DNA from 2 places in the Ornithinibacillus sp. 4-3 genome. Region 1 is predicted to be linked to the other one. Evidence: predicted binding sites of a transcription regulator. Region 1 holds the regulator's gene; the other holds the start of a gene.

Evidence for each region. Region 1 encodes CtsR, which represses protease genes until heat stress. Its sites were predicted from a motif close to ATGGTCAATAAAGGTCAAACA; they were not measured.
Region 2: a site for CtsR is predicted at 10,704-10,724, ahead of clpP (ATP-dependent Clp endopeptidase proteolytic subunit ClpP). Genes of this name have one in related genera too.

What each region holds. Positions count from the first base shown of each region.
Region 1 covers NZ_CP162599.1:87,642-102,785, forward strand. Annotated here, with positions in the region: rRNA gene AB4Y30_RS00430 (16S ribosomal RNA) at 340-1,904, shown strand; rRNA gene AB4Y30_RS00435 (23S ribosomal RNA) at 2,164-5,086, shown strand; rRNA gene rrf (5S ribosomal RNA) at 5,273-5,389, shown strand; tRNA gene AB4Y30_RS00445 (tRNA-Val) at 5,408-5,483, shown strand; tRNA gene AB4Y30_RS00450 (tRNA-Thr) at 5,490-5,565, shown strand; tRNA gene AB4Y30_RS00455 (tRNA-Lys) at 5,573-5,648, shown strand; tRNA gene AB4Y30_RS00460 (tRNA-Leu) at 5,652-5,736, shown strand; tRNA gene AB4Y30_RS00465 (tRNA-Gly) at 5,752-5,826, shown strand; tRNA gene AB4Y30_RS00470 (tRNA-Leu) at 5,837-5,925, shown strand; tRNA gene AB4Y30_RS00475 (tRNA-Arg) at 5,935-6,008, shown strand; tRNA gene AB4Y30_RS00480 (tRNA-Pro) at 6,017-6,093, shown strand; tRNA gene AB4Y30_RS00485 (tRNA-Ala) at 6,122-6,197, shown strand; rRNA gene AB4Y30_RS00490 (16S ribosomal RNA) at 6,296-7,860, shown strand; rRNA gene AB4Y30_RS00495 (23S ribosomal RNA) at 8,119-11,041, shown strand; rRNA gene rrf (5S ribosomal RNA) at 11,155-11,271, shown strand; gene AB4Y30_RS00505 (CtsR family transcriptional regulator) at 11,738-12,205, shown strand; gene AB4Y30_RS00510 (UvrB/UvrC motif-containing protein) at 12,218-12,760, shown strand; gene AB4Y30_RS00515 (protein arginine kinase) at 12,757-13,821, shown strand; gene clpC (ATP-dependent protease ATP-binding subunit ClpC) at 13,845-15,144, shown strand, end outside.
Region 2 covers NZ_CP162599.1:1,074,183-1,089,326, forward strand. Annotated here, with positions in the region: gene AB4Y30_RS05235 (pyridoxamine kinase) at 1-199, shown strand, start outside; gene hprK (HPr(Ser) kinase/phosphatase) at 437-1,369, shown strand; gene lgt (prolipoprotein diacylglyceryl transferase) at 1,381-2,211, shown strand; gene ppaX (pyrophosphatase PpaX) at 2,469-3,104, shown strand; gene AB4Y30_RS05255 (DapH/DapD/GlmU-related protein) at 3,108-3,620, shown strand; gene AB4Y30_RS05260 (glycerol-3-phosphate dehydrogenase/oxidase) at 3,836-5,497, shown strand; gene trxB (thioredoxin-disulfide reductase) at 5,663-6,616, shown strand; gene AB4Y30_RS05270 (NUDIX domain-containing protein) at 6,972-7,421, shown strand; gene rapZ (RNase adapter RapZ) at 7,435-8,313, shown strand; gene yvcK (uridine diphosphate-N-acetylglucosamine-binding protein YvcK) at 8,318-9,274, shown strand; gene whiA (DNA-binding protein WhiA) at 9,306-10,253, shown strand; tRNA gene AB4Y30_RS05290 (tRNA-Arg) at 10,370-10,443, opposite strand; gene clpP (ATP-dependent Clp endopeptidase proteolytic subunit ClpP) at 10,787-11,383, shown strand; gene AB4Y30_RS05300 (FixH family protein) at 11,438-12,190, opposite strand; gene AB4Y30_RS05305 (SCO family protein) at 12,222-12,800, opposite strand; gene AB4Y30_RS05310 (SCO family protein) at 12,820-13,404, opposite strand; gene AB4Y30_RS05315 (DeoR family transcriptional regulator) at 13,441-14,022, opposite strand; gene AB4Y30_RS05320 (DMT family transporter) at 14,182-15,081, opposite strand.

The sequences.
Region 1 (15,144 bases):
AGGTATATAAGAAGAATAATAGACGGGAAGGTCTTTAAACTAGGCTAAAATTGTATCGGAATAAAGATATTTTCTTTTTTTGAAAAAGACTATTGCTTTATCTAAATAAACATGGTAGATTATTAAATGTTGCTCAAACAACAAAGCAAGTTAAAAAAATATTTCAAAAGTTTAAAAAACATGTTGACTTCATTTCATTAACGTGTTAAATTTATAAAGTCGCTAAAAACGAAAGCGACAAAACATTTGCTCTTTGAAAACTGAACAGAACAACCAGTAATGTCAAGAAAAGCGTAAAGTTTTTCTTTTACAACGTAACAAAGCTAAGAAACACAAACTTTTTTGGAGAGTTTGATCTTGGCTCAGGACGAACGCTGGCGGCGTGCCTAATACATGCAAGTCGAGCGCAGGAAGCAGACTGACCCCTTCGGGGTGACGTTTGTGGAATGAGCGGCGGACGGGTGAGTAACACGTGGGCAACCTACCTGTAAGATTGGGATAACTCCGGGAAACCGGTGCTAATACCGAATAATCTTTTCCATCGCATGAAGGAAAAGTGAAAGATGGTTTCGGCTATCACTTACAGATGGGCCCGCGGCGCATTAGCTAGTTGGTGGGGTAAAGGCCTACCAAGGCAACGATGCGTAGCCGACCTGAGAGGGTGATCGGCCACACTGGGACTGAGACACGGCCCAGACTCCTACGGGAGGCAGCAGTAGGGAATCTTCCGCAATGGACGAAAGTCTGACGGAGCAACGCCGCGTGAGTGATGAAGGTTTTCGGATCGTAAAACTCTGTTGTTAGGGAAGAACAAGTACGAGAGTAACTGCTCGTACCTTGACGGTACCTAACCAGAAAGCCCCGGCTAACTACGTGCCAGCAGCCGCGGTAATACGTAGGGGGCGAGCGTTGTCCGGAATTATTGGGCGTAAAGCGCGCGCAGGCGGTCCTTTAAGTCTGATGTGAAAGCCCACGGCTTAACCGTGGAGGGTCATTGGAAACTGGAGGACTTGAGTGCAGAAGAGGAGAGTGGAATTCCATGTGGAGCGGTGAAATGCGTAGAGATATGGAGGAACACCAGTGGCGAAGGCGACTCTCTGGTCTGTAACTGACGCTGAGGCGCGAAAGCGTGGGGAGCGAACAGGATTAGATACCCTGGTAGTCCACGCCGTAAACGATGAGTGCTAGGTGTCAGGGGGTTTCCGCCCCTTGGTGCTGCAGTTAACGCATTAAGCACTCCGCCTGGGGAGTACGGCCGCAAGGCTGAAACTCAAAAGAATTGACGGGGACCCGCACAAGCGGTGGAGCATGTGGTTTAATTCGAAGCAACGCGAAGAACCTTACCAGGTCTTGACATCCCGCTGACCGTTATGGAGACATAGCTTTCCCTTCGGGGACAGCGGTGACAGGTGGTGCATGGTTGTCGTCAGCTCGTGTCGTGAGATGTTGGGTTAAGTCCCGCAACGAGCGGAACCCCTAACCTTAGTTGCCAGCATTAAGTTGGGCACTCTAAGGTGACTGCCGGTGACAAACCGGAGGAAGGTGGGGACGACGTCAAATCATCATGCCCCTTATGACCTGGGCTACACACGTGCTACAATGGATGGAACAGAGGGCAGCGAAGCCGCGAGGTGAAGCAAATCCCATAAAACCATTCTCAGTTCGGATTGTAGGCTGCAACTCGCCTACATGAAGCCGGAATCGCTAGTAATCGCGGATCAGCATGCCGCGGTGAATACGTTCCCGGGTCTTGTACACACCGCCCGTCACACCACGAGAGTTGACAACACCCGAAGTCGGTGAGGTAACCTTTTAGGAGCCAGCCGCCGAAGGTGGGGCCAATGATTGGGGTGAAGTCGTAACAAGGTAGCCGTATCGGAAGGTGCGGCTGGATCACCTCCTTTCTAAGGATAGAAACGGAACATCTAACAAGGTTTAGATGAAAACATTACTGAGTTGTTCGGTTCAGTTTTGAGGGAGCAAATCTCTCAAAACCGATAAAATTTCTGCTTCAGCGTGTTGTGATAGCTGACAGGGCAGAATTTTTACATTTGTACCTTGAAAACTAAATAAGAGTAAAGTAACAACGACATCAAACCGAAAAAGTCATGTACGTTCGTACATGCAGATGAAAAAGAAACAAAGCTTATTCATTAAGTAGCTAGTTAAGTGAACAAGAGCGCACGGTGGATGCCTTGGTACTAGGAGCCGAAGAAGGACGGGACTAACACCGATATGCCTCGGGGAGTTGTAAGTAAACATTGATCCGGGGATTTCCGAATGGGGAAACCCACTACTCGTAATGGAGTAGTACATCTAACTGAATAGATAGGTTAGATGAGGCAGACCTGGGGAACTGAAACATCTAAGTACCCAGAGGAAGAGAAAGCAAAAGCGATTTCCCAAGTAGCGGCGAGCGAAACGGAAACAGCCCAAACCAGAAAGCTTGCTTTCTGGGGTTGTAGGACATTCCAATAGGAGTTATCAAGAAGTGTTTTAAACGAATCGATCTGGAAAGATCAGCCAAAGAAGGTAACAGCCCTGTAGTTGAAAAGACATTTCCTCCGGAATGTATCCTGAGTACGGCGGAACACGTGAAATTCCGTCGGAATCCGGGAGGACCATCTCCCAAGGCTAAATACTCCCTAGTGACCGATAGTGAACCAGTACCGTGAGGGAAAGGTGAAAAGCACCCCGGAAGGGGAGTGAAATAGAACCTGAAACCGTGTGCTTACAAGTAGTCGGAGCACGTTATTGTGTGACGGCGTACCTTTTGTAGAATGGACCGGCGAGTTACGATTGTATGCAAGGTTAAGTGGAAGACACGGAGCCGTAGCGAAAGCGAGTCTTAATAGGGCGAATGAGTATGCGGTCGTAGACCCGAAACCGTGTGATCTACCCATGTCCAGGGTGAAGGTCAGGTAACACTGACTGGAGGCCCGAACCCACGTACGTTGAAAAGTGCGGGGATGAGGTGTGGGTAGGGGTGAAAAGCCAATCGAACACGGAGATAGCTGGTTCTCTCCGAAATAGCTTTAGGGCTAGCCTCAAAGGAAGAGTACTGGAGGTAGAGCACTAATTGGGCTAGGGGCCCCCACCGGGTTACCAAACCTAGTTAAACTCCGAATGTCAGATACTTATCTTTGGGAGTCAGACGATGGGTAATAAGTCCATTGTCGAGAGGGAAACAACCCAGACCACCAGCTAAGGTCCCCAAGTATACGTTAAGTGGAAAAGGATGTGGAGTTGCACAGACAACCAGGATGTTGGCTTAGAAGCAGCCACCATTTAAAGAGTGCGTAATAGCTCACTGGTCGAGTGACTCTGCGCCGAAAATGTACCGGGGCTAAACGTATCACCGAAGCTGTGGATTGTTCCGTAGGAACAATGGTAGGAGAGCGTTCTAAGGGCAGAGAAGGTTGACCGAGAGGACAGCTGGAGCGCTTAGAAGTGAGAATGCCGGTATGAGTAGCGAAAAAAGAGTGAGAATCTCTTTCACCGAAAGCCTAAGGTTTCCTGAGGAAGGCTCGTCCACTCAGGGTTAGTCGGGACCTAAGCCGAGGCCGAAAGGCGTAGGCGATGGCCAACAGGTTGATATTCCTGTACCACCTCATATCCGTTATGAGCAAAGGGGGGACGCAGGAGGATAAAGAATCGCACGGATGGAAGAGTGCGTCCAAGCAGTAAGAGAGTCAGATAGGCAAATCCGTCTGACAAGTATCTTGAGCTGTGATGGGGAGGGAAATATAAGTACCGAAGTTCTTGATTCCACACTGCCAAGAAAAGCCTCTAGCCAGGATATAGGTGCCCGTACCCTAAACCGACACAGGTAGGCAAGAAGAGTATTCTAAGGTGAGCGGGAGAACTCTCGTTAAGGAACTCGGCAAAATGACCCCGTAACTTCGGGAGAAGGGGTGCTTCTTGCATGAGAAGCCGCAGTGAATAGGCCCAAGCGACTGTTTATCAAAAACACAGGTCTCTGCGAAGCCGTAAGGCGAAGTATAGGGGCTGACACCTGCCCGGTGCTGGAAGGTTAAGGGGAAACGTTAGTACTTCGTACGAAGCGTAGAACTGAAGCCCCAGTAAACGGCGGCCGTAACTATAACGGTCCTAAGGTAGCGAAATTCCTTGTCGGGTAAGTTCCGACCCGCACGAATGGTGCAACGACTTGGGCACTGTCTCAACGAGAGACCCGGTGAAATTATACTATGCGTGAAGATGCGCATTACCCGCGACAGGACGGAAAGACCCCGTGGAGCTTTACTGCAACTTGATATTGAATGTTTGTGCAGCTTGTACAGGATAGGTGGGAGCCATTGAAACCGGAGCGCTAGCTTCGGTGGAGGCAACCGTGGGATACCACCCTGGCTGCACACACCTTCTAACCCAGGACCGTGATCCGGTTCGGAGACAGTGTCAGGTGGGCAGTTTGACTGGGGCGGTCGCCTCCTAAAGAGTAACGGAGGCGCCCAAAGGTTCCCTCAGAATGGTTGGAAATCATTCGAAGAGTGTAAAGGCAGAAGGGAGCTTGACTGCGAGACCTACAAGTCGAGCAGGGACGAAAGTCGGGCTTAGTGATCCGGTGGTTCCGCATGGAAGGGCCATCGCTCAACGGATAAAAGCTACCCCGGGGATAACAGGCTTATCTCCCCCAAGAGTTCACATCGACGGGGAGGTTTGGCACCTCGATGTCGGCTCATCGCATCCTGGGGCTGTAGTCGGTCCCAAGGGTTGGGCTGTTCGCCCATTAAAGCGGTACGCGAGCTGGGTTCAGAACGTCGTGAGACAGTTCGGTCCCTATCCGTCGTGGGCGCAGGAAGTTTGAGAGGAGCTGTCCTTAGTACGAGAGGACCGGGATGGACACACCTCTGGTGTACCAGTTGTTCCGCCAGGAGCATAGCTGGGTAGCTACGTGTGGCAAGGATAAGTGCTGAAAGCATCTAAGCATGAAGCCTCCCTCAAGATGAGACTTCCCATCATTTTAAATGAGTAAGATCCCTTAGAGACGATAAGGTTGATAGGTCCGAGGTGGAAGTGTGGTGACACATGGAGCTGACGGATACTAATAGATCGAGGACTTAACTAACACATTTCGGTTGTCACACGTTACGATGCACTCTTATTTAGTTTTTAGGGTACAAATTAGACACAACCAACGGTTGTAAAATAACCCTAAAAAGTTTTTAAAAAGTGCTTGCATTTTAAAATGAATAAGCATATAATAAAACTTGTCCTTCAAAAACGGAGGAGCTATTTTTTAGCAAAATATTGGTCTGGTAGTAATAGCAGAGAGGTCACACCTGTTCCCATGCCGAACACAGTAGTTAAGCTCTCTAGCGCCGATGGTAGTTAGGGGTTACCCCCTTGTGAGAGTAGGACGCTGCCAGGCTAGTATCAATTACATACCGGAGGATTAGCTCAGCTGGGAGAGCACTTGCCTTACAAGCAAGGGGTCGCAGGTTCGAGCCCTGCATCCTCCACCATTGTATGCCGGTCTAGCTCAATTGGTAGAGCAACTGACTTGTAATCAGTAGGTTGGGGGTTCAAGTCCTCTGGCCGGCACCACTTTAACGAGCCATTAGCTCAGTTGGTAGAGCATCTGGCTTTTAACCAGAGAGTCGAAGGTTCGAGTCCTTCATGGCTCACCATTTGCGGGTGTGGCGGAATTGGCAGACGCGCTAGACTTAGGATCTAGTGTCTTACGACGTGGGGGTTCAAGTCCCTTCACCCGCACCAAGCAAACATAATCAAGCGGAAGTAGTTCAGTGGTAGAACATCACCTTGCCAAGGTGAGGGTCGCGGGTTCGAGTCCCGTCTTCCGCTCCAAACGAACATTGCCGGGGTGGCGGAACTGGCAGACGCACAGGACTTAAAATCCTGCGGTAGGTGACTACCGTACCGGTTCGATTCCGGTCCTCGGCACCATTGTTTTTTGCGCCCGTAGCTCAATTGGATAGAGCGTTTGACTACGGATCAAAAGGTTAGGGGTTCGACTCCTCTCGGGCGCGTTTTATATCGGGAAGTAGCTCAGCTTGGTAGAGCACTTGGTTTGGGACCAAGGGGTCGCAGGTTCGAATCCTGTCTTCCCGACCATTTTTAAAACTAAATGCTTTTTTGTTTTGGGGCCTTAGCTCAGCTGGGAGAGCGCCTGCCTTGCACGCAGGAGGTCAGCGGTTCGATCCCGCTAGGCTCCACCATTTTTTTGCTCTTTGAAAACTGAACAGAACAACCAGTAATGTCAAGAAAAGCGTAAAGTTTTTCTTTTACAACGTAACAAAGCTAAGAAACACAAACTTTTTTGGAGAGTTTGATCTTGGCTCAGGACGAACGCTGGCGGCGTGCCTAATACATGCAAGTCGAGCGCAGGAAGCAGACTGACCCCTTCGGGGTGACGTTTGTGGAATGAGCGGCGGACGGGTGAGTAACACGTGGGCAACCTACCTGTAAGATTGGGATAACTCCGGGAAACCGGTGCTAATACCGAATAATCTTTTCCATCGCATGAAGGAAAAGTGAAAGATGGTTTCGGCTATCACTTACAGATGGGCCCGCGGCGCATTAGCTAGTTGGTGGGGTAAAGGCCTACCAAGGCAACGATGCGTAGCCGACCTGAGAGGGTGATCGGCCACACTGGGACTGAGACACGGCCCAGACTCCTACGGGAGGCAGCAGTAGGGAATCTTCCGCAATGGACGAAAGTCTGACGGAGCAACGCCGCGTGAGTGATGAAGGTTTTCGGATCGTAAAACTCTGTTGTTAGGGAAGAACAAGTACGAGAGTAACTGCTCGTACCTTGACGGTACCTAACCAGAAAGCCCCGGCTAACTACGTGCCAGCAGCCGCGGTAATACGTAGGGGGCGAGCGTTGTCCGGAATTATTGGGCGTAAAGCGCGCGCAGGCGGTCCTTTAAGTCTGATGTGAAAGCCCACGGCTTAACCGTGGAGGGTCATTGGAAACTGGAGGACTTGAGTGCAGAAGAGGAGAGTGGAATTCCATGTGGAGCGGTGAAATGCGTAGAGATATGGAGGAACACCAGTGGCGAAGGCGACTCTCTGGTCTGTAACTGACGCTGAGGCGCGAAAGCGTGGGGAGCGAACAGGATTAGATACCCTGGTAGTCCACGCCGTAAACGATGAGTGCTAGGTGTCAGGGGGTTTCCGCCCCTTGGTGCTGCAGTTAACGCATTAAGCACTCCGCCTGGGGAGTACGGCCGCAAGGCTGAAACTCAAAAGAATTGACGGGGACCCGCACAAGCGGTGGAGCATGTGGTTTAATTCGAAGCAACGCGAAGAACCTTACCAGGTCTTGACATCCCGCTGACCGTTATGGAGACATAGCTTTCCCTTCGGGGACAGCGGTGACAGGTGGTGCATGGTTGTCGTCAGCTCGTGTCGTGAGATGTTGGGTTAAGTCCCGCAACGAGCGGAACCCCTAACCTTAGTTGCCAGCATTAAGTTGGGCACTCTAAGGTGACTGCCGGTGACAAACCGGAGGAAGGTGGGGACGACGTCAAATCATCATGCCCCTTATGACCTGGGCTACACACGTGCTACAATGGATGGAACAGAGGGCAGCGAAGCCGCGAGGTGAAGCAAATCCCATAAAACCATTCTCAGTTCGGATTGTAGGCTGCAACTCGCCTACATGAAGCCGGAATCGCTAGTAATCGCGGATCAGCATGCCGCGGTGAATACGTTCCCGGGTCTTGTACACACCGCCCGTCACACCACGAGAGTTGACAACACCCGAAGTCGGTGAGGTAACCTTTTAGGAGCCAGCCGCCGAAGGTGGGGCCAATGATTGGGGTGAAGTCGTAACAAGGTAGCCGTATCGGAAGGTGCGGCTGGATCACCTCCTTTCTAAGGATAGAAACGGAACATCTAACAAGGTTTAGATGAAAACATTACTGAGTTGTTCGGTTCAGTTTTGAGGGAGCAAATCTCTCAAAACCGATAAAATTTCTGCTTCAGCGTGTTATGATAGCTGACAGGGCAGAATTTTTACATTTGTACCTTGAAAACTAAATAAGAGTAAAGTAACAACGACATCAAACCGAAAAAGTCATGTACGTTCGTACATGCAGATGAAAAAGAAACAAAGCTTATTCATAAGTAGCTAGTTAAGTGAACAAGAGCGCACGGTGGATGCCTTGGTACTAGGAGCCGAAGAAGGACGGGACTAACACCGATATGCCTCGGGGAGTTGTAAGTAAACATTGATCCGGGGATTTCCGAATGGGGAAACCCACTACTCGTAATGGAGTAGTACATCTAACTGAATAGATAGGTTAGATGAGGCAGACCTGGGGAACTGAAACATCTAAGTACCCAGAGGAAGAGAAAGCAAAAGCGATTTCCCAAGTAGCGGCGAGCGAAACGGAAACAGCCCAAACCAGAAAGCTTGCTTTCTGGGGTTGTAGGACATTCCAATAGGAGTTATCAAGAAGTGTTTTAAACGAATCGATCTGGAAAGATCAGCCAAAGAAGGTAACAGCCCTGTAGTTGAAAAGACATTTCCTCCGGAATGTATCCTGAGTACGGCGGAACACGTGAAATTCCGTCGGAATCCGGGAGGACCATCTCCCAAGGCTAAATACTCCCTAGTGACCGATAGTGAACCAGTACCGTGAGGGAAAGGTGAAAAGCACCCCGGAAGGGGAGTGAAATAGAACCTGAAACCGTGTGCTTACAAGTAGTCGGAGCACGTTATTGTGTGACGGCGTACCTTTTGTAGAATGGACCGGCGAGTTACGATTGTATGCAAGGTTAAGTGGAAGACACGGAGCCGTAGCGAAAGCGAGTCTTAATAGGGCGAATGAGTATGCGGTCGTAGACCCGAAACCGTGTGATCTACCCATGTCCAGGGTGAAGGTCAGGTAACACTGACTGGAGGCCCGAACCCACGTACGTTGAAAAGTGCGGGGATGAGGTGTGGGTAGGGGTGAAAAGCCAATCGAACACGGAGATAGCTGGTTCTCTCCGAAATAGCTTTAGGGCTAGCCTCAAAGGAAGAGTACTGGAGGTAGAGCACTAATTGGGCTAGGGGCCCCCACCGGGTTACCAAACCTAGTTAAACTCCGAATGTCAGATACTTATCTTTGGGAGTCAGACGATGGGTAATAAGTCCATTGTCGAGAGGGAAACAACCCAGACCACCAGCTAAGGTCCCCAAGTATACGTTAAGTGGAAAAGGATGTGGAGTTGCACAGACAACCAGGATGTTGGCTTAGAAGCAGCCACCATTTAAAGAGTGCGTAATAGCTCACTGGTCGAGTGACTCTGCGCCGAAAATGTACCGGGGCTAAACGTATCACCGAAGCTGTGGATTGTTCCGTAGGAACAATGGTAGGAGAGCGTTCTAAGGGCAGAGAAGGTTGACCGAGAGGACAGCTGGAGCGCTTAGAAGTGAGAATGCCGGTATGAGTAGCGAAAAAAGAGTGAGAATCTCTTTCACCGAAAGCCTAAGGTTTCCTGAGGAAGGCTCGTCCACTCAGGGTTAGTCGGGACCTAAGCCGAGGCCGAAAGGCGTAGGCGATGGCCAACAGGTTGATATTCCTGTACCACCTCATATCCGTTATGAGCAAAGGGGGGACGCAGGAGGATAAAGAATCGCACGGATGGAAGTGTGCGTCCAAGCAGTAAGAGAGTCAGATAGGCAAATCCGTCTGACAAGTATCTTGAGCTGTGATGGGGAGGGAAATATAAGTACCGAAGTTCTTGATTCCACACTGCCAAGAAAAGCCTCTAGCCAGGATATAGGTGCCCGTACCCTAAACCGACACAGGTAGGCAAGAAGAGTATTCTAAGGTGAGCGGGAGAACTCTCGTTAAGGAACTCGGCAAAATGACCCCGTAACTTCGGGAGAAGGGGTGCTTCTTGCATGAGAAGCCGCAGTGAATAGGCCCAAGCGACTGTTTATCAAAAACACAGGTCTCTGCGAAGCCGTAAGGCGAAGTATAGGGGCTGACACCTGCCCGGTGCTGGAAGGTTAAGGGGAAACGTTAGTACTTCGTACGAAGCGTAGAACTGAAGCCCCAGTAAACGGCGGCCGTAACTATAACGGTCCTAAGGTAGCGAAATTCCTTGTCGGGTAAGTTCCGACCCGCACGAATGGTGCAACGACTTGGGCACTGTCTCAACGAGAGACCCGGTGAAATTATACTATGCGTGAAGATGCGCATTACCCGCGACAGGACGGAAAGACCCCGTGGAGCTTTACTGCAACTTGATATTGAATGTTTGTGCAGCTTGTACAGGATAGGTGGGAGCCATTGAAACCGGAGCGCTAGCTTCGGTGGAGGCAACCGTGGGATACCACCCTGGCTGCACACACCTTCTAACCCAGGACCGTGATCCGGTTCGGAGACAGTGTCAGGTGGGCAGTTTGACTGGGGCGGTCGCCTCCTAAAGAGTAACGGAGGCGCCCAAAGGTTCCCTCAGAATGGTTGGAAATCATTCGAAGAGTGTAAAGGCAGAAGGGAGCTTGACTGCGAGACCTACAAGTCGAGCAGGGACGAAAGTCGGGCTTAGTGATCCGGTGGTTCCGCATGGAAGGGCCATCGCTCAACGGATAAAAGCTACCCCGGGGATAACAGGCTTATCTCCCCCAAGAGTTCACATCGACGGGGAGGTTTGGCACCTCGATGTCGGCTCATCGCATCCTGGGGCTGTAGTCGGTCCCAAGGGTTGGGCTGTTCGCCCATTAAAGCGGTACGCGAGCTGGGTTCAGAACGTCGTGAGACAGTTCGGTCCCTATCCGTCGTGGGCGCAGGAAGTTTGAGAGGAGCTGTCCTTAGTACGAGAGGACCGGGATGGACACACCTCTGGTGTACCAGTTGTTCCGCCAGGAGCATAGCTGGGTAGCTACGTGTGGCAAGGATAAGTGCTGAAAGCATCTAAGCATGAAGCCTCCCTCAAGATGAGACTTCCCATCATTTTAAATGAGTAAGATCCCTTAGAGACGATAAGGTTGATAGGTCCGAGGTGGAAGTGTGGTGACACATGGAGCTGACGGATACTAATAGATCGAGGACTTAACTAACACATTTCGGTTGTCACACGTTACGATGCACTCTTATTTAGTTTTTAGGGTACAAAACCTAAAAAAATATGGAAATTCTTTTGAAGCAGAAAAGAATGACCAACAGAAGTTGGTCTGGTAGTAATAGCAGAGAGGTCACACCTGTTCCCATGCCGAACACAGCAGTTAAGCTCTCTAGCGCCGATGGTAGTTAGGGGTTACCCCCTTGTGAGAGTAGGACGCTGCCAGGCCATATTAAAAACTTGTTAGGTATATTTTACTTAACAAGTTTTTTTGTTGTTTATAAATTTTATTTAAATTATCCTCTTTAAAATAATTACAATTCCAATGTTTATTATGTTTTATAGAATATATTGTTCCCCTATTTTAGCAGTATAAAAGGACATTATATAAAAAATAAATGGGTAGTAGATAGTTAGAGAAAAATGAATACCTTATATTTAGCTGATTGTATTGCTAAGGGATTATTTCGCTTTTGAAAAAGGTTCATTTCACCTATTTTCGTCGCTCAGTTCCCAGGTGTTATAAACATCAAAGGTTAAAACACAGAAAGATTGTTTATAATATTTAGTCATGATGGTTGCAAATAAAAGTCAAAATAACGTATAATAAAGTCAAATATAGTCAAAGTCAAAAGAGTTTCATATATGGGCATTGGCTATAAAATGGTAATGTTATTTCAAGAGGTGATATTTTATGAGTAATATTACAGATATTATTGAGCGCTACTTAAAACAGATATTACAGACACAAGGGAAAAACATGATTGAGATTAAAAGAAGCGAAATTGCAGACCAATTTCAATGTGTCCCTTCGCAGATTAATTATGTTATTAAAACACGCTTCACGTTAGAAAAGGGTTATATCATTGAAAGTAAACGTGGTGGAGGAGGATATATTCGCATTTTCCGTATTGAACACCAAGATGAATCAGAATTAATTGATGAATTAATTAGTATGATTAATCCAACAGTTTCACAACAAACAGCGATAAATGTTGTAGAACGGTTATTTGAAAAAGAAATTATTACAAAACGAGAAGCTAAAATTATTTTAAGTGCAATGGATCGAACAGCTATAGCGATTGATTTACCATATCGTGATGAAGTAAGAGCTAGAATATTAACTGCTATTCTTACTTCATTGAAGTTTAATGATAGGTGAGGAGGGAATGAAATGGAATGTCAAGAATGCCATAAACGACCTGCTACCGTTCGCTTTACACAGGTCATAAATGGTACAAAGAAAGAAGTGCATATTTGTGAAGTATGTGCCAAGGAAAAAGGTTATATAACACATAGCGATGATGCATATTCTCTCCATGACTTATTAGCTGGATTATTCAATTTTGATTCCTCACCATTTAAGAAACAGGAATCAACATTCCATGATGTTGATGAAATGGAATGTCCGAAATGTAAAACAACATTTGCAGAATTTAAACGGACAGGTAAGTTTGGTTGTGCAACATGTTATGAGACGTTTGCTCCTCGTCTAGATTCTATTTTTCGCCGAGTGCATAGTGGTAATACAAAACATGATGGGAAAATACCTAGACGTAAGGGCGGAGATTTGCATGTGAAAAAACAAATCGAAGTGTATAAATTGCAAATGCAGGATTTAATTGAAAAGGAAGCTTTTGAAGAAGCTGCTAAGATAAGAGATAAAATTAAAGAATTAAAGACAGCATACATTAAGAAAGATGGTGATCAATCATGAGTTTAAAAGACTTTATGAATGAAGCCATTAGTCCGTGGATGCGTGAATCAGGTCCAGATAGTGATATTGTCTTAAGTAGTCGTATTCGTTTAGCACGTAATTTTGCACAGGAAACTTTTCCACTTGCTGCAAATCAGGGAGAACTAGCTCAAGTATGCAATTTTTTTGAAAATGAATTCGCAATGACATCCCTTGATGAATACGAAGATTTTCAATTTATTTCTATACAGGACTTAACAACAATTGAACGACAAGTGCTTGTAGAGAAACATTTAATTAGTCCGCATTTGGCAAAGCAGTCAAATGCCGCAGCTATATTAATTTCGAAGAATGAGCAAGTCTCTATTATGATTAATGAAGAGGATCATATTCGCATCCAGCTATATTTCCCAGGATTACAGGTGAAAAAAGCGCTAGATGAGGCTTTTAAAATAGATGATTGGTTGGAAGAGAAGATTGATTATGCTTTTGATGAGGAAAAAGGATATTTAACAAGTTGCCCAACAAATGTTGGAACTGGCTTGCGTGCGTCGGTAATGATGCATCTTCCTGCTTTGATGTTAACAAAACAACTAAACCGAATGATTCCAACGATTAATCAGCTAGGCTTTGTTGTTCGTGGTATCTATGGTGAAGGTAGTGGGGCAGTTGGCAATATATTTCAAATCTCTAACCAAATTACATTAGGTAAATCAGAAGAAGATATTGTAGAAGATTTACAAAGCATCGTTACACAATTGATTGAGCATGAAAGAAGAGCACGAAAAGTATTAGTGGAGCAATCAACGGTTAGCTTAGAAGATAGAATTTTTCGCTCTTATGGGACATTAGAACATAGTCGTGTTATTGAATCAAAAGAGGCTGCATCTTGTTTATCAAATGTTCGCCTAGGAATTGATTTAGGAATGATTAATGAGATTCCAAGAAATATTTTGCACGAATTAACAGTACTGACTCAACCAGCGTTTTTACAGCAATATGCGAAAAGAATTTTAAGTGCAAATGAGCGAGATATATTACGTGCAACGCTTATTCGTGAGCGATTGCAATTGGAGAAATAAGGTAAAGATAGGAGGAATTATATATGATGTTTGGGCGCTTTACAGAAAGAGCACAAAAGGTGTTGGCATTATCCCAGGAGGAAGCAATTCGTCTCAATCATAATAATATTGGAACTGAACATATTTTATTAGGCCTGATTCGTGAGGGAGATGGAATTGCAGCAAAGGGTTTACAGGCATTAGGGTTAGAAACAGAAAAAATTCAAGAAGAAGTAGAAAAACTAATTGGTGTAGGCAATCAACCAATGCAGACGATTCATTATACACCACGTGCTAAAAAGGTTGTAGAATTATCCCAAGATGAAGCGCGTAAGCTTGGTCACTCCTATGTAGGTACAGAGCATATTTTGCTTGGTCTTATTCGTGAAGGTGAGGGTGTCGCTGCACGTGTGTTAAATAACCTTGGAATTAGCTTAAATAAGGCCCGTCAGCAAGTGTTACAGTTATTAGGTACAAATGAGTCGCAAGCTGCTAAACATGGCCGCAATCAAGCTTCTAGTGCAAGTACACCGACATTGGATTCTTTAGCGAAGGATTTAACAGCGAGTGTAAGTGAAGGAAAGATTGATCCAGTTATTGGTCGTGATATAGAAATTCAACGTGTTATCCAAGTATTAAGTCGTCGTACGAAAAATAATCCAGTATTAATAGGGGAGCCAGGAGTAGGGAAAACAGCGATTGCTGAAGGATTGGCTCAACAAATTGTAAATAATGAGGTTCCAGAAATCTTACGTGAAAAGCGTGTAATGGTTTTAGACATGGGGACAGTAGTAGCTGGTACGAAATATCGTGGTGAATTTGAAGACCGTTTAAAAAAGGTCATGGATGAAATTCGTCAGGCGGATAATGTTATTTTATTTATTGATGAATTACACACTTTAATTGGTGCTGGTGGCGCAGAGGGTGCTATTGATGCATCAAATATTTTAAAACCATCCTTATCTCGTGGTGAACTTCAATGTATTGGAGCAACGACATTAGATGAATATCGTAAATATATTGAAAAAGATGCTGCACTAGAGCGTCGTTTTCAGCCAATTCAAGTAGATGAGCCTACTGCTGAAGAGGCAGTTCAAATTTTACATGGTTTACGTGATCGTTATGAGGCACATCATCGTGTGACTATTACTGACGAGGCGATTGAAGCAGCTGTGAGCTTATCTAATCGTTATATTTCTGATCGTTTTTTACCGGATAAGGCAATTGACTTAATTGACGAAGCAGGATCTAAGGTTCGTTTGCAATCTTACACTATTCCACCTAATTTAAAAGAGCTAGAAGAACAATTAGAGGAAGTTCGTAAGGAAAAGGATGCAGCGGTGC
Region 2 (15,144 bases), 990 kb from region 1:
CGGAAAAAGTTATTCAGGTACAGGAGATTTATTTTCATCTGTGATGATGGGTGGATTGATGTCTGGATATACAGTTGAAAAATCAATTGAACTTGCAGTTGCATTTCTAACGAGGGCTATTCATGACGCTTCTAAGGCAGAAGTTCCTGAAATAGAAGGAGTTCATTTTGAAAAACATTTGAGGATGTTACTAGGATAAAAGGAATTTCAAGAGTGCTATACATACTATATTTTAATGTATTAGTCGATAAAATTAGACCATTGGGGTTCCAGGTTTATTTTAGCAATCGATTGAAAATATGCTACAATTAAAAGCAGTGACTATGCGTTTTTTTATAGATTAGAATATAAAAATATTTTTAAAGAATGATAGGGGCTATCCTTATAAGGAGCCAATACTCATAGTAAGAAATTTGCTTTCTATGAGAAAGAAAGGATGTCGATGGTGCGTTCAAACGATATACTTAACCATTTTACATGGACTGTCGCAGCAGGAAAGTCAGGTTTAGAACGTGAAATTACTTCAGCAGAATTAAATCGACCTGGATTAGAGCTCGCAGGCTATTTTCAATTTTTTGAACAGAAAAGAATACAGGTGATTGGTAAAAAGGAAATGGAATATTTTTCCACACTAAGTGAAGAGGAAAAGCAAGAGCGTGTGGAAAAGCTATGTGATAAAGATGTACCTGCAATTATTTTTTCAAAAAATAGACAAGCTCCCGAAATATTTCTGCAGTGTGCAGATCGAGCAGAGGTACCAATCTTTGTATCTCCTCAACCAACCACAACATTAATCAGTAGGCTCTCTGCGTTTTTAGAGGCAGCACTTGCTGCGAGAACATCTGTACATGGCGTACTAGTAGAAATTGATGGAATAGGTGTTTTAATTAGAGGCAAGAGCGGGATTGGAAAAAGTGAAACAGCTTTAGAGCTAATTAAACGAGGACATCGGTTAGTCGCAGATGATCGGGTAGAGGTAAGACAAGAAGAAGAGTTATTAGTTGGTAGTGCACCACCGCTTATTCGTCATTTAATCGAGATTCGTGGATTAGGAATTATTGATATTCGTGCATTATTTGGTGCTAGCGCTATTGTCTCTCAGAAGGAGATATCTTTATTAATTAATATAGAGGCTTGGGAAGATAAGAAACAATATGAGCGTTTAGGAATTGAATATACGACAGAGCGAATTTTAGATATTGATATTCCAGAATTAACTTTACCAATTCGCCCTGGTAGAAATTTAGCTGTTATTATTGAAGTAGCTGTTATGAATTATCGCTTAAAGCAAACAGGTATCAATGCTGCATTTGATTTTACAAATCATTTAGAGCAGCAATTAAAATCAAAGCAAAATAGAGCGGATTAGGGGGTAGTATATTGACTTGTAGTGCAGAACCATTAAATCGTGTATTTATATCAATAGGGAATTTTCCTATTTATTGGTATGGAGTGATTATTGCTTTAGGAGCATTTTTAGGTCTTTATTTAGTTACACGGGAGGCAAATAGATTAGGGTTAAAAAAGGACCTATTTATTGATTTATTGGTATTCGCCATCCCAATTTCGATTATTTGTGCAAGAATTTATTATGTAGTATTGGAATGGGATCGTTATAAAGATGGTCCATGGATATCTTTAATTGCTACTTGGGAAGGTGGAATAGCAATTCATGGAGCACTAATTGGTGCTGTTTTAACAGCAATTGTATTCGCTCGTGTGAAGAAGGTATCCTTCTGGCAAATTGCAGACATTGCAGCGCCTGGATTAATTTTAGGACAAGCAATAGGGCGCTGGGGAAATTTCATGAACCAGGAAGCACATGGAGGTCCGATTTCACAGGCTGCATATGAAAGCTTTCACCAGTACTTACCTGATTTTATAATGAATCAAATGTGTATTAATGGTGTGATGTACCATCCAACATTCTTATATGAATCTGTATGGAACATTCTTGTTTTAGTTATGTTATTCATCATTCGTCGATGGAATCCAATGCGTGGAACAGTCTTCTTATCTTATGTTGCACTGTATTCATTTGGAAGATTCTTTATAGAAGGCTTACGCACAGACAGTCTATACTTAATCGGTGAAATCAGAATGGCTCAGGTTATTTCCATTGCTGGTATTGCCATTGCAGTTGCTTTATATTTCTATTTTAAAAAATCAGGTGTGATAAATCGTCATTACGATGGGAAAAAATTAAAATAATTTTAGAAAAAATAAGGATAGAAACCTCATTTACTCAGGTGCTATCCGCGAGTAAAATATACTAGGCTATTCTTATTGTTCAATCCCCACTTGGAAAGAATATATTTCCTGAGTGGGGGTCTTGCGCTATAGTAAAAATTGTCTATACTATTTGATCGTATTTAAGGGTTTTACAGATTAAAATATTTTTGTCCAGGGCTTTTTAATTATATACTAGTGATAAGGAAGAATAGCAGAGAAAGGAATGATTTTCGTTCATGAATATTCAAACAGTGCTGTTCGATCTTGATGGAACGTTAATTGACACAAATGAGCTAATACATGCTTCTTTTGAATATACTTTTGCAACTTATAATTATTCCTTTACAAGGGAAGAAATTATGCAGTTTAATGGGCCACCATTATGGGATACTTTTCATCAACTAAACCCAGAATTAGCAGATAAAATGATGGAAACATATCAAGTACATAATCATAAGCATCATGAGCAATATATCAAAGTTTTTCCAAACGTGGAGGAAACGCTAATAGGTTTAAGGGAATTAGGAATAAAATTAGCCGTGGTAACAGCGAAGAAGCGAGTAGGTGCAGAACTAGGGCTAAAAATTGCTGGTTTAGACAAATATTTTGACACGATTATTACTGTTGATGATGTCGAATATTCAAAACCTCATCCTGAATCCGTATTAAAAGCGATGCAAGCTTTAGACGCTGAAGCACATACTACCATTATGGTTGGTGATAATTATCATGATATCGAAGCAGGAAAAAATGCGAATACATTGACTGCTGGAGTTGCTTGGACATTAAAGGGTAAAGACTTTCTAGCAACCTTTAAGCCGACCTATATGTTAGAAGATATGAAGGATTTGTTACGGATTGTAGGAGAATAAATCATGAGAAAAACTGAGCGTTTTTTTGTCACTGAATCAAATTCATTATGGCAATTATATAAAACCGTTTCCTTTTGGAAAGTGGTGAAAAATTTTATCATCATTCAAATGGCTCGATATACACCATTTTTCCGTGTGAAAAATTGGCTGTATCGCACATTTTTACGCATGAAGGTAGGAAAGCAAGCTGCTTTTGCGCTGATGGTTGTCCCAGATGTTATGTTCCCTGAGAAAATTACTGTTGGAGCTAATAGTGTTATTGGATATAATACAACGATTTTAGCACATGAATATTTAATTAATGAATATCGAATTGGTGAAGTAATCATTGGAAAAGAAGTAATGATTGGAGCAAATACAACCATCTTACCAGGAGTGACGATTGGAGATGGCGCAATTGTTTCGGCAGCCACTTTAGTGCATAAAGATGTTCCACCAGGAGCATTTGTTGGTGGAAATCCAATGCAATTGATTTATACAAAAGAAGAAATGGAAAAAAGAATGTTCACAGATTAAAAATAAAGTGAAACTTCATTCTAAACAGATGTTATAATTTAGGTAGAGAGCTTTGAGCTTAATGAAAATAAACTTTCGCAATACAGTAAATGAATATTCATTATTGCTGTATTGCATTTTTTGTATAACTTAGAAGCAATTTAATTTTATTTCATATAAGTAGTGATAATGGTTTACCAAGAAAGTAGATAGAAATAGATGGTGGGTGATGGGCAATGGTATTGTTTTCAAGTAATAATCGAGTAGATCAAGTCGAAAAGCTACTAGGAGAAGAACTAGAGGTGCTTGTTATTGGTGGTGGAATTACTGGTGCAGGAATTGCATTAGACGCTGTCACACGTGGAATGAGAGTTGGATTAATTGAAATGCAGGATTTCGCTGCAGGTACTTCCAGTCGTTCAACAAAACTAGTGCATGGTGGTTTACGATATTTAAAACAGTTAGAGGTAAAACTTGTATCAGAGGTAGGAAAAGAGAGGGCAATTGTATTTGAAAATGGCCCACATGTGACTACCCCTGAATGGATGCTTCTACCCTTTTATAAAAAGGGATCCTTCGGCCCGTTGTCAACGAAATTAGGTTTATTAACTTATGATTTATTAGCTGGTGTGCAAAAGAAGGAACGGAGAAAAATGCTTAGTGCACATGAAGCTAAAAAAATAGAACCACTGCTGAATGAAAAAGGTTTAAAAGGCGCTGGATATTATGTGGAATATAAAACAGATGATGCACGCCTAACAATTGAAGTGATAAAAAAGGCTGTTGAAAAAGGCGCTTTTGCAATGAACTATATGAAGGCTACTAATTTTATTTATAATGAGAAAAATAAAGTAATTGGTGTAAAAATAGAAGATCAAATTACTGGCGAAACATATGAATGCTTTGCAAAAAAAGTTATTAATGCGACTGGACCTTGGGTAGATGAATTACGTGAATTAGACCAATCTAAGCATGGAAAAACATTGTATTTAACAAAAGGAGTACATCTTGTATTTGATCACGATGTATTTCCTCTACAGCAAGCTATTTATTTTGATGTTCCTGATGGCAGAATGATTTTTGCTATTCCACGTCAAAATAAAGTATATGTTGGTACAACAGATACAACATATAGGGATCATATTGCATATCCACAGGTAACAGAATCGGATCGCGACTATTTATTACAGGCGGTAAATCTGATGTTTCCTGATTTAGAATTAACAGATGATGATGTAGATTCAAGCTGGGCAGGTATTAGACCTTTGATCGCAGAAGAAGGGAAGAGTCCAGATGAGATCTCCAGAAAGGATGAAATGATTCTTTCTTCATCGGGGTTAATTTCTATTGCTGGCGGAAAACTAACAGGATATCGACAAATGGCAGAAAAGGTTGTTAATTTAGTGGTTAGACAGTTTAAAGAAGAAATTGGTATCTTATATTCTCAATCTGAAACGGCCAAGATTCCTATTTCTGGTGGTGATGTTGGTGGCTCAGAGGGATTTCCAACATTTATTAAAAACAAAGTAAGTCGCGGAATGTATTTTGGCTTAAGCCATAGAGAAGCTATTTATTTAATTAAACGATATGGTTCGAATGTAGATATTATTTTTCAATTATATGTACGTGGTTTATCTGAAGCTAGGAAAGAGAATTTAGATCCAGTAACATTTGCAATGCTAAACTACGCAATAGAGTATGAAGCAGCATATAAGCCTGTTGATTTCTTTATTCGTCGAACTGGAGCACTTTATTTTGATATCAGCTGGTTAAAGCGCCATCGTCATAATGTGATTCGATATATGAATAATAAGCTAGGATGGACGGAAGCACAAAAACAACAATACAGAATAGAATTAGAACAATGTCTGATTGAAGCTATTACACCACAAAGTTAGTTATGAGCAGAAAGATAGCAAGATAGTTATACTTCTTATATACTAATGTATGGACAGTTTAGAAGAGGTATCAATGATGCTTAATGAATGATAATAATAATAATTAAACAATATTTCAAAATATGAAATTTGAATAATAAGCAAGTAGAACAAGGAGGATATATCATGACAGAAGAAAAAATATATGATGTAATTATTGCTGGCGCTGGTCCAGCGGGAATGACCGCTGCAGTTTATGCTTCACGTGCTAATTTAGACACGTTGATGATTGAGAGAGGAATGCCTGGAGGTCAAATGGTAGACACAGAAGATATTGAAAACTATCCAGGATTTGAAACAATTTTAGGACCAGACCTATCTAATAAAATGTTTGAACATGCAAAAAAATTCGGCGCTGAATATGCATATGGAGATATAAAAAGCGTTGAAGACCATGGCGATTACAAACTTGTAGTAACAAGCAGCAAAGAATTTAAAGCAAAGGCATTAATTATTGCTGCAGGTGCGCAATATAAAAAGCTTGGTGTTGAAGGAGAAGATGTACTAACAGGGCGTGGCGTATCTTATTGTGCGGTTTGTGATGGTGCCTTTTTCAAAGAGAAAGATTTATTTGTTATTGGTGGAGGGGACTCTGCTGTAGAAGAAGGTCTTTATTTAACTCGTTTTGCTAATAAAGTAACAGTTGTACACCGCCGTGATGAATTACGCGCACAAAAAATTATTCAACAACGTGCTTTTGATAATGAAAAAGTTGATTTTATCTGGGATACAGTAGTGGAAAAAATCAATGAAGAGAACGGAAAAGTTGGTTCTGTTACTTTTAGAAATACAAAAACAGATGAAGTATATGACAGTAAGATTGATGGAGTATTTGTATACATCGGTATGCTTCCATTAAGTGAACCGTTCAAATCATTAGGCATTCTTGATGAAGAAGGATATATTCCTACAAATGAACATATGGAATCTTCTATTCCTGGAATTTTTGCTGCTGGAGATATTCGTGTGAAAGAATTACGTCAAGTGGTTACAGCGACAGGCGATGGAAGCATTGCTGCTGAATCTGCAATTAAGTATATTGAGAACTTAGAAGCAAAAGAAAAAGTAGAAAATAACTAAGAGGTTTCACATAAATATTCACTTTAATGTAGTTTTTATTTAAGGTTGAGAAAAGTAATTTTATTTTAACTTTTCTGTAACATGGGGGAAATAATTATCAGGTATATTAGAGTTAACTAATTGACCCCCCTTTTTAATAGATATTAGTTAATGGATGCACAGGTATTGATATGCCTGTGCTTTTTTTTATGCTTATAAAGTATCTTGCGTGTTTTTCGAGACACATTATTGATACATTACGTCATTTCTTCTTTACTGTTACTTTCCATTAATTAAAGGTATAATAAAGTTTAGGACAAATAGATATAATATAATCCATAGCTATTGATATATCAGTGAATAAGGATGGTTAATTATGAGACATGTAACGAATTGTATTTTAATTCATCAGGGGGATGTATTATTTATTCGTAAACCGAGTCGTGGCTGGTATTCTGTTCCAGGTGGAAAAATGGAGCCTGGCGAAACAGTAAGAGAATCGATTATTCGTGAATATAGAGAAGAAACAGGATTACATCTTATAGAACCAACATTAGCAGGTGTTTTTTCTTTTACAGAACCAAATTTGGAATGGATGATGCATACATTTATCAGTCATGCCTTTGAAGGAACTCTAAATGAATTTTGTGAAGAGGGAGAGCTTGAATGGGTGAAGATAGAAGAAATTCCTAATTTACCAATGGCAGAAGGCGATTATAAGATTTTTGAGCACCTTTTGAAAACGGATCAAGTTGTCTATGGTGCATTTAAATATACAAAAGATCGAGAGTTGTTAGAACATCGGATTGACTCGTCTATTTCATGAGGGGGAAATAGTAATGGTAGATGACACACAACAACAATTAGTTATTATTACTGGAATGTCCGGCGCGGGAAAAACAGTAGCTGTCCAAAGCTTTGAAGATATTGGCTATTATTGTATTGATAATTTACCGCCAATTTTATTACCACAATTTATCGAAATGATGAAGGACTCAAAGAATAACATGAAAAAAATCGCCTTAGTAATGGATTTACGAGGAAGAGCATTCTTCGATTCCTTATTTAAGGCGCTGGATTCGTTAGATGAGATGGACTGGATACAGGAGCATATTATTTTCTTAGATGCAACGGATGAATCATTGGTTAGTCGTTATAAAGAAACAAGACGCTCACATCCATTAGCAATTGGTGGTTTGCCTCTTATAGGTATTCAACGTGAAAGAGAAATTTTAGGTGATTTGCGTGGAAGGGCACAGCGCATTATTGATACAACTACATTAAAGCCAAAAGAATTACGGGAAAAAATTGTTTATCATTATGCGAGAGATCATCAAGAGGTTTTCTCTGTGCATTTTGTTTCATTTGGCTTTAAATATGGAATTTTAATTGATGCAGATTTAGTATTTGATGTTCGATTTTTACCTAATCCACATTATATTCCACAATTACAACCATTAACAGGACTAAACAGCGAAGTATCATCTTATGTATTAAAATGGTCAGAAACACAGAAGTTCAAGGAACGTATTATTGATTTATTAGAATTTGTTTTACCACAGTATAAGAAAGAGGGGAAGTCACAGTTAGTCGTTGCGATTGGCTGTACAGGTGGACAACATCGTTCAGTAACACTTGCGGAGGATTTTGCAAATGAGCTGTCCGGCAAGTATACAACCTATATTACCCATCGTGATATTGATAAAAGAAAGGGATAATTAGATGGAGAAAAATAATACCCCAAATGTAGTAGTAATTGGCGGTGGTACTGGAATGCCAGTATTACTAAGAGGCTTAAAGAATTTGCCGATTCAATTAACTGCACTTGTTAATGTTGCTGATGATGGAGGAAGTACAGGGAGACTTCGTAATGATATGGAAATGCCAGCACCAGGAGATATTCGTAATGTCATTGCTGCATTATCTGATGCGGAGCCCATTTTAGTAAATTTGTTTCAACACCGTTTTTCAATGGGAGATGGCTTATCTGGTCATTCGTTGGGAAACTTATTTTTAGCAGCAATGACATCTATTACAGGAGATTTTTATACAGGAATTAAAGAGATCTCTCGCGTATTAAATGTAAAGGGAGAAATTCTTCCAATCGCTAATGAAAACATGATTTTGCATGCAGAAATGATAGATGGTACAACAGTTTCAGGAGAATCCAAAATACCTTTAGCTAATAAGAAAATCAAAAGAGTATACTTAACACCAGAAGCAGCTACACCTTTACCAAATGCTTTAAAAGCAATTGCTGAAGCAGATTTAGTTGTTATTTCACCAGGAAGTCTATTTACTAGCATTCTACCAAACTTAATTATTCCACAGGTATCTCAAGCAATTAAGGATACAAAAGGAAAAGTTGTTTATGTTTGTAATGTCATGACTCAAGCTGGAGAAACAGCTGGATTTACTGCGTCTGATCATATTCAGGCTATTTGTGATCATATCGGAAACGGTCTTGTTGACTCTATTGTGGTACATAATGAATCTATTAAACAAACAGTTCGTGATGTGTACGCAGAAGAAAATGCACAGCCAGTTATCTATGATACAGAACAATTAATTGAAATGGGCTTGCAAATCATTGAAGGAGACATCATTGATTATTTCGATGGCACTGTTCGTCATAATACAAATAAAATAGCTAAATTATTGTATTCGTTAATTGACTAAATGGCATCCTATTAGTAAAGGAGGGTTTAAGATGTCCTTTGCCTCGGAAATAAAAAAAGAGCTAACAGCAATAGAAATTGATGATTGCTGTGCCCGTGCTGAAATTGCAGCATTAATTAGAATGAATGGGACGATTTCCATTTCACGTGGGAAGTATTCACTTGATGTCCAAACAGAAAATGCTGCAATAGCTCGGCGTATCTACACATTAATAAAATCGATTTATCCACATACAGTAGAATTACTTGTGCGTCGGAAAATGCGTTTGAAAAAGAATAATGTTTATATCGTTCGACTGGTTCAGGAAGTAGGAAAATTACTTTCCGAATTAGATATTTTACATGAGCCTTATGAATTTGTACGAACGATCTCAGATGAAAAGTTTTCTAAACAGTGCTGTAAAAAGGCATATTTACGTGGTGCTTTTTTAGCAAGTGGATCGATAAATAATCCAGAGACTTCTTCTTATCATTTGGAGATCTACAATAATTATAAGGAACATAACGACTCCTTATGTGAATTACTCAATAGCTTTGATTTACGTGCCCGCGTACTAGAACGTCGAAATGGTTATATTACGTATATGAAGGAAGCAGAGAAGATCACAGAGTTTTTGATTATTATTGGTGCTCATAATGCACTATTTAAATTTGAAGATGTGCGTATCGTTCGAGATATGCGTAATTCGGTAAACCGACTAGTAAATTGTGAAACAGCGAATTTAAATAAAACAATTGGCGCAGCTTTTAGACAGATAGAGAATATTAAGCTAATTGAAGAAAAAATGGGCTTAGACCAATTGCCAGATAAATTGCGAGAAGTTGCACTGGTAAGGGTGGAACATCAAGAAGCTTCATTGAAAGAATTAGGAGAACTAGTATCTAGTGGAAAAATTTCAAAGTCGGGAATCAATCATCGATTGAAGAAGATTGATGAGATTGCTGAACGGTTAAGAAAAGAACAAAGTGCAGGAGTATGACAGAAATGTAATCAGTGCATTGAAGAATTTAAATGCAAGCAAGATACTGAGGTTAATGCATAATAAAAACTGCACTTCCAAAGCTTGCTGGAGGTGCAGTTACTTTTCTGAAATAACGCGCCCGGGAGGATTCGAACCCCCGGCACATGGTCCCGGAAACCATTGCTCTATCCAACTGAGCTACGGGCGCATATGAAAAAAGTACAATGGAAATTCATTATGTAGTGAGTCATTTGACCTTAAATCCTCATTGCAATACTCATAATTATAACGTGATTAAGAATGTTGTACAAGCATTTATTCAGCAATATTATGAATCAGGAATAAAACAATGCTATGAAAGGTTTTTATATTCCTTTTTTTGGGAATAATGAAGTTCATCTGCATAAAATAGGTATTCCAATATTTGGATTTGACATCATGATTCTTTTCTATAAATATAAAACATTTGGTTTGACCTTATTTGACCTTTGATGTATGATAAAATTAATTCATCATAAAAAATGAATTAAAATAAAGGAGGACGTAACACTATGAATTTAATTCCTACAGTTATTGAACAAACGAATCGTGGAGAAAGAGCTTACGATATTTATTCTCGTTTATTAAAAGACCGTATTATTATGCTTGGTAGTGCTATTGATGATAATGTAGCAAACTCTATTGTTGCACAATTACTCTTCTTAGAAGCGGAAGATCCAGGTAAAGATATTTCATTATACATTAACTCTCCTGGTGGATCTATTACAGCAGGAATGGCGATTTACGATACAATGAACTTTATTAAATCAGATGTATCAACAATTTGTACAGGAATGGCAGCTTCTATGGGAGCATTCTTACTTGCTGCTGGTGCAAAAGGAAAACGTTATGCACTTCCAAATAGTGAAGTAATGATTCACCAGCCATTAGGCGGAACACAAGGGCAAGCGGCAGATATTGCTATTCATGCTAACCGTATTATTCAAATGCGTGAGAAATTAAATGAAATTTTAGCAGAACGTACAGGTCAACCGATTGAAATCATTGAAAAAGATACAGATCGTGATAACTTTAAGACAGCTCAAGAAGCAGTGGACTATGGTCTAATTGATACGATTTTAGAACGAAAAGATGATATGAATAAATAGTAAGGTAAAAAATAGCTGTCGCTTTATCTAACAAGAAGGAAGCGACAGCTATTTTTATTGAACTTCTATTTCATAGGTTTCATGTTCATGTAAATCTTCATCATCTTCTACATGAATTTGTATCGAATAAGTTCCAGCTTCCTCAAATGTATGTTTACCAACATATTCTCCGGCAACTGTTTCTTCTGCGTCAGCCCAATTCGTATCTGACTCATTTATGATTTCATAACGAACCTTAGCATTTTCGAGTGGCTGATCATCCATTTGTAAATGAACCATTAGCATAATTTCTTCATCTACTTTAGCATCTGTTACTTCCATAAAGTGAAGGTGGAAGCCTTCTGCATGATGGTGGTCGTGGCTATGATCTGCATCATGATCTTCCTCATGCTCTCCAGTTCCGCTACCAACCGTAATTTTTCTCAAGGGCATTGTATGCATTTCCTTAGCTGTCGTATGTGCATAGATAGAGTAAACACCATCTTCTTCAAAAGCTACATCCAATGTATATGTACCATCATTCTGGTTAATCGAATCTTCTGTAATGCTATTTTCTTTATCGTCATCTTTCCAATACTCAAAGTTCAATTCATCCACTTCTGTCAATAGCTCATCACCATACATTACGGTTGCTTTTAAGGTAACTGTTTCATTAACTTCTACATGTTCTGGTACTTCAAATTCCACTTCAACCATAGGCAATTCTTCATCTTCATTATTTTCATTAACTTCGTTGTTTTCACTACCACATGCAACTAAAGCTATTGCTATAAGTAAAAATGAAAATAGTTTTAAATATTTTAGCATTTATAAGAAGCCTCCTAAAAATATGATAGATTTAGAAAACCTTTTTCAAGTCTTCTACAATCTTTTCCATTTCTTCTAAATCTGTACCCATATAATTTTTAATAACTTCACCTTCTGGATTGACTAAAAAGAATCGTACGCCATGTGTGACTTGATCACTATCAGGCTCTTGTTTCACGCCTGTCATAAAAGGATCTAATGCGAGCTCTTGAATTGTTTCAAAGTCATAGCCAGTTAGAAATGTCCAATTAGATAAATCGGCGTTATAGCTTTCGGCATAATCTTTTAGGACTTCTGGGTTATCTACATCTGGATCTACAGTAAAGGATACTAATTCTGCGTCGATTCCTTCATCTTCTAGCATAATTTGTAATTGTGACATGTTATAAGTCATCGGAAGGCAGACGGTCGTACAATTGGTAAATATAAAGTCTGCAATCCACCATTTTCCTTCTAAATCTTCTGAACCAAATGCTTCATTTTCTTGATTGGTAAAGCTGAAATCAGGTGTTTGCTTAGCCATATTCGATTCGATTTCACCTTTTCCACAAGCTGTTAAGAAAAGAATGAATGTTAAAAAAGCAAAAAATAAAACCCTTTTCTTTATCATATTTATCTCCACCGTTTAATCAGTTTGAATGTAACACTAATAAATCATCAATAATTTCATCAAGTGAGTTAATGTCTAGTCCATCATACCCTTTTATCGTCTCACCTTCTGGAGAAACAAGGAAAAAGCGAGTATCATGTAATACTTGATCAGAACCTCTTTCTGGTTCTTTTAAAGCAGCTTGAAAAGACTTGATAGAAAGCTCTTTAATCGTTTGGAAATCATAATTTGTTAAAAAAGACCAGTTGGATAAGTCTGCAGCATACTCCTCTGCATAAGCTGTTAATACTTCTGGTGTATCATAATCTGGATCAACACTAAAAGAAATAAGCCGAATATCTAACCCATTATCAGCTAGACGATTTTGTAATTCAGACATATGATAGGTCATTGGTAGACAGACAGTTTCACAATTTGTAAAAATAAAATCTGCAATCCACCAATCTCCTTTTAAATCTTCTAAGGATAATGATTCATTGCTTTCTGTTGTGAATTCAAAATCGTTTACTGATCTAGACATATTTGGTTCAATTTCATCATAGGAAGCTCCGCATGCAGTAAGAAGTAAAATCATACCAAACATTACGAGTCGAGCGTATTTCATTTACTATATCTTCCCTCCATCATATAGTTTTTGTAACTACTTATGGCAGCAAGACGTATCGCCATTCATTTTCTTTAGAAGTACATTGATTGCATCTTGAAAGTTGTATACACTTCCACCAAATCCTTTAGTAAACTTTTTGGCATGTTCTTCCATTTCAAATGATAAAACCTGAGGTTGACAACAACCAATTTCAATAGAAGTGTCCATCACGTACCATGCGAGTGGGGCACTAATTGTCGTATGCTTTAAGAAGTCATGGCAAATTGCCTGAACAGCATCATCGCCAAGCTGATGATGTCTTAATAGACCACAATGAGCACAACAAGTGACTTCAGTTCGGTTGTTTGACAAAAAGATACGATATGCCAATCTTTTATTAGTAATTCTACCGCAATAAATACATTCTTCATCACTAACTACTTTAGGTTTCTTTTCATTGGCTACAGTAATACCGCCGAATGTTTTTATGACAATGCCTTGATCAATTAATGGTTTAATATCACGATGGATGGTCATTTCAGAAACATTTAATAAAGTACTTAGTTCAGAGATTTTCATATTTTGCTTTTGGAGAATCAGTTCTTGGATACGCTTTTGGCGTTCTATTGGCAACAATGATAGGACCTCCTTTAAATTGGAACACTACGTCTGGCTTTGATAATGTTAAACAAAATATAACATATAAAGATCAATACTAAACATAGTATAACATTTTAGGAGGCCAGAATGTTCGAACGCCTGTTGACTATTATGTGAAACTTATGTGACAATCTTTCAATTTACGCTTCGCCGTTTCCTTAACAAGTAATCCATGGCTCCAGAACCTATAAATACACCGATTAGAATAAGTAACATTCCTCCGATATGATTCATATAGACTGGCTCACCAAGAAATAATGCTACTCCAAGAATGGAGAAGAATGTGTTTAAATTAACAAAAATTGCTGATTCTACAGGACCAACTTGTTTGATTGCATAATTATAGGTCATATGACCAAACGCAGTACAAGCAACTGCACTAAACAAAAAGACAAGTCCGAGCTTCCAGGAAAATAGATAAGAAAGTTGTCCTAAATCTTTTTTCATAAATAGGCTTGTCACAAAGATGAAGAAGGAACCAATAACAAGCATATATCCAGTAAGTAAACGAGGATCAAAGTCTGGATTTAATTTACTGATTAAGATGAAGCTGATTGCTTGAGATAAAATAGCAATAAAAACAAATAAATCACCCATAGATAAAGCGCTAAATCCATCACCAGCGCCTACGGTTGTAATTCCAATTCCTACAAAACCTAAAATAAAACCTAATACACGGAGTCTAGTTACTCGATCCTTCAAGAAAATAATCGAGAGAATAACAGTTAATAATGGCCCAGTTCCTAGGATTAGCCCGCTATTTACTCCAGAGGTGTAATGGATGCCAAGACTAAGAATAGTATGATGTATAATAACGTTGAAAATACCAATAAATATGATAGTCTTTAATTCTTTTCTTGTTGGTAGACGAAACACATTTAGAAAATAAGCAATGACTAATACCGAGATTCCAGCTACAAAAATTCGTACAGCCGTTAAAAGAATGGGGTCGATACTTGAAACTAATACTTTGACTGCTGAAAGGTTAAATCCCCAAAAAACCATCACAAAAAATAAGAGAATATAAATCTTCACATTGGCACCTAATTTCTATTGATCTATGTATTATTAAACTAATCATACCTATTTTTATTTATT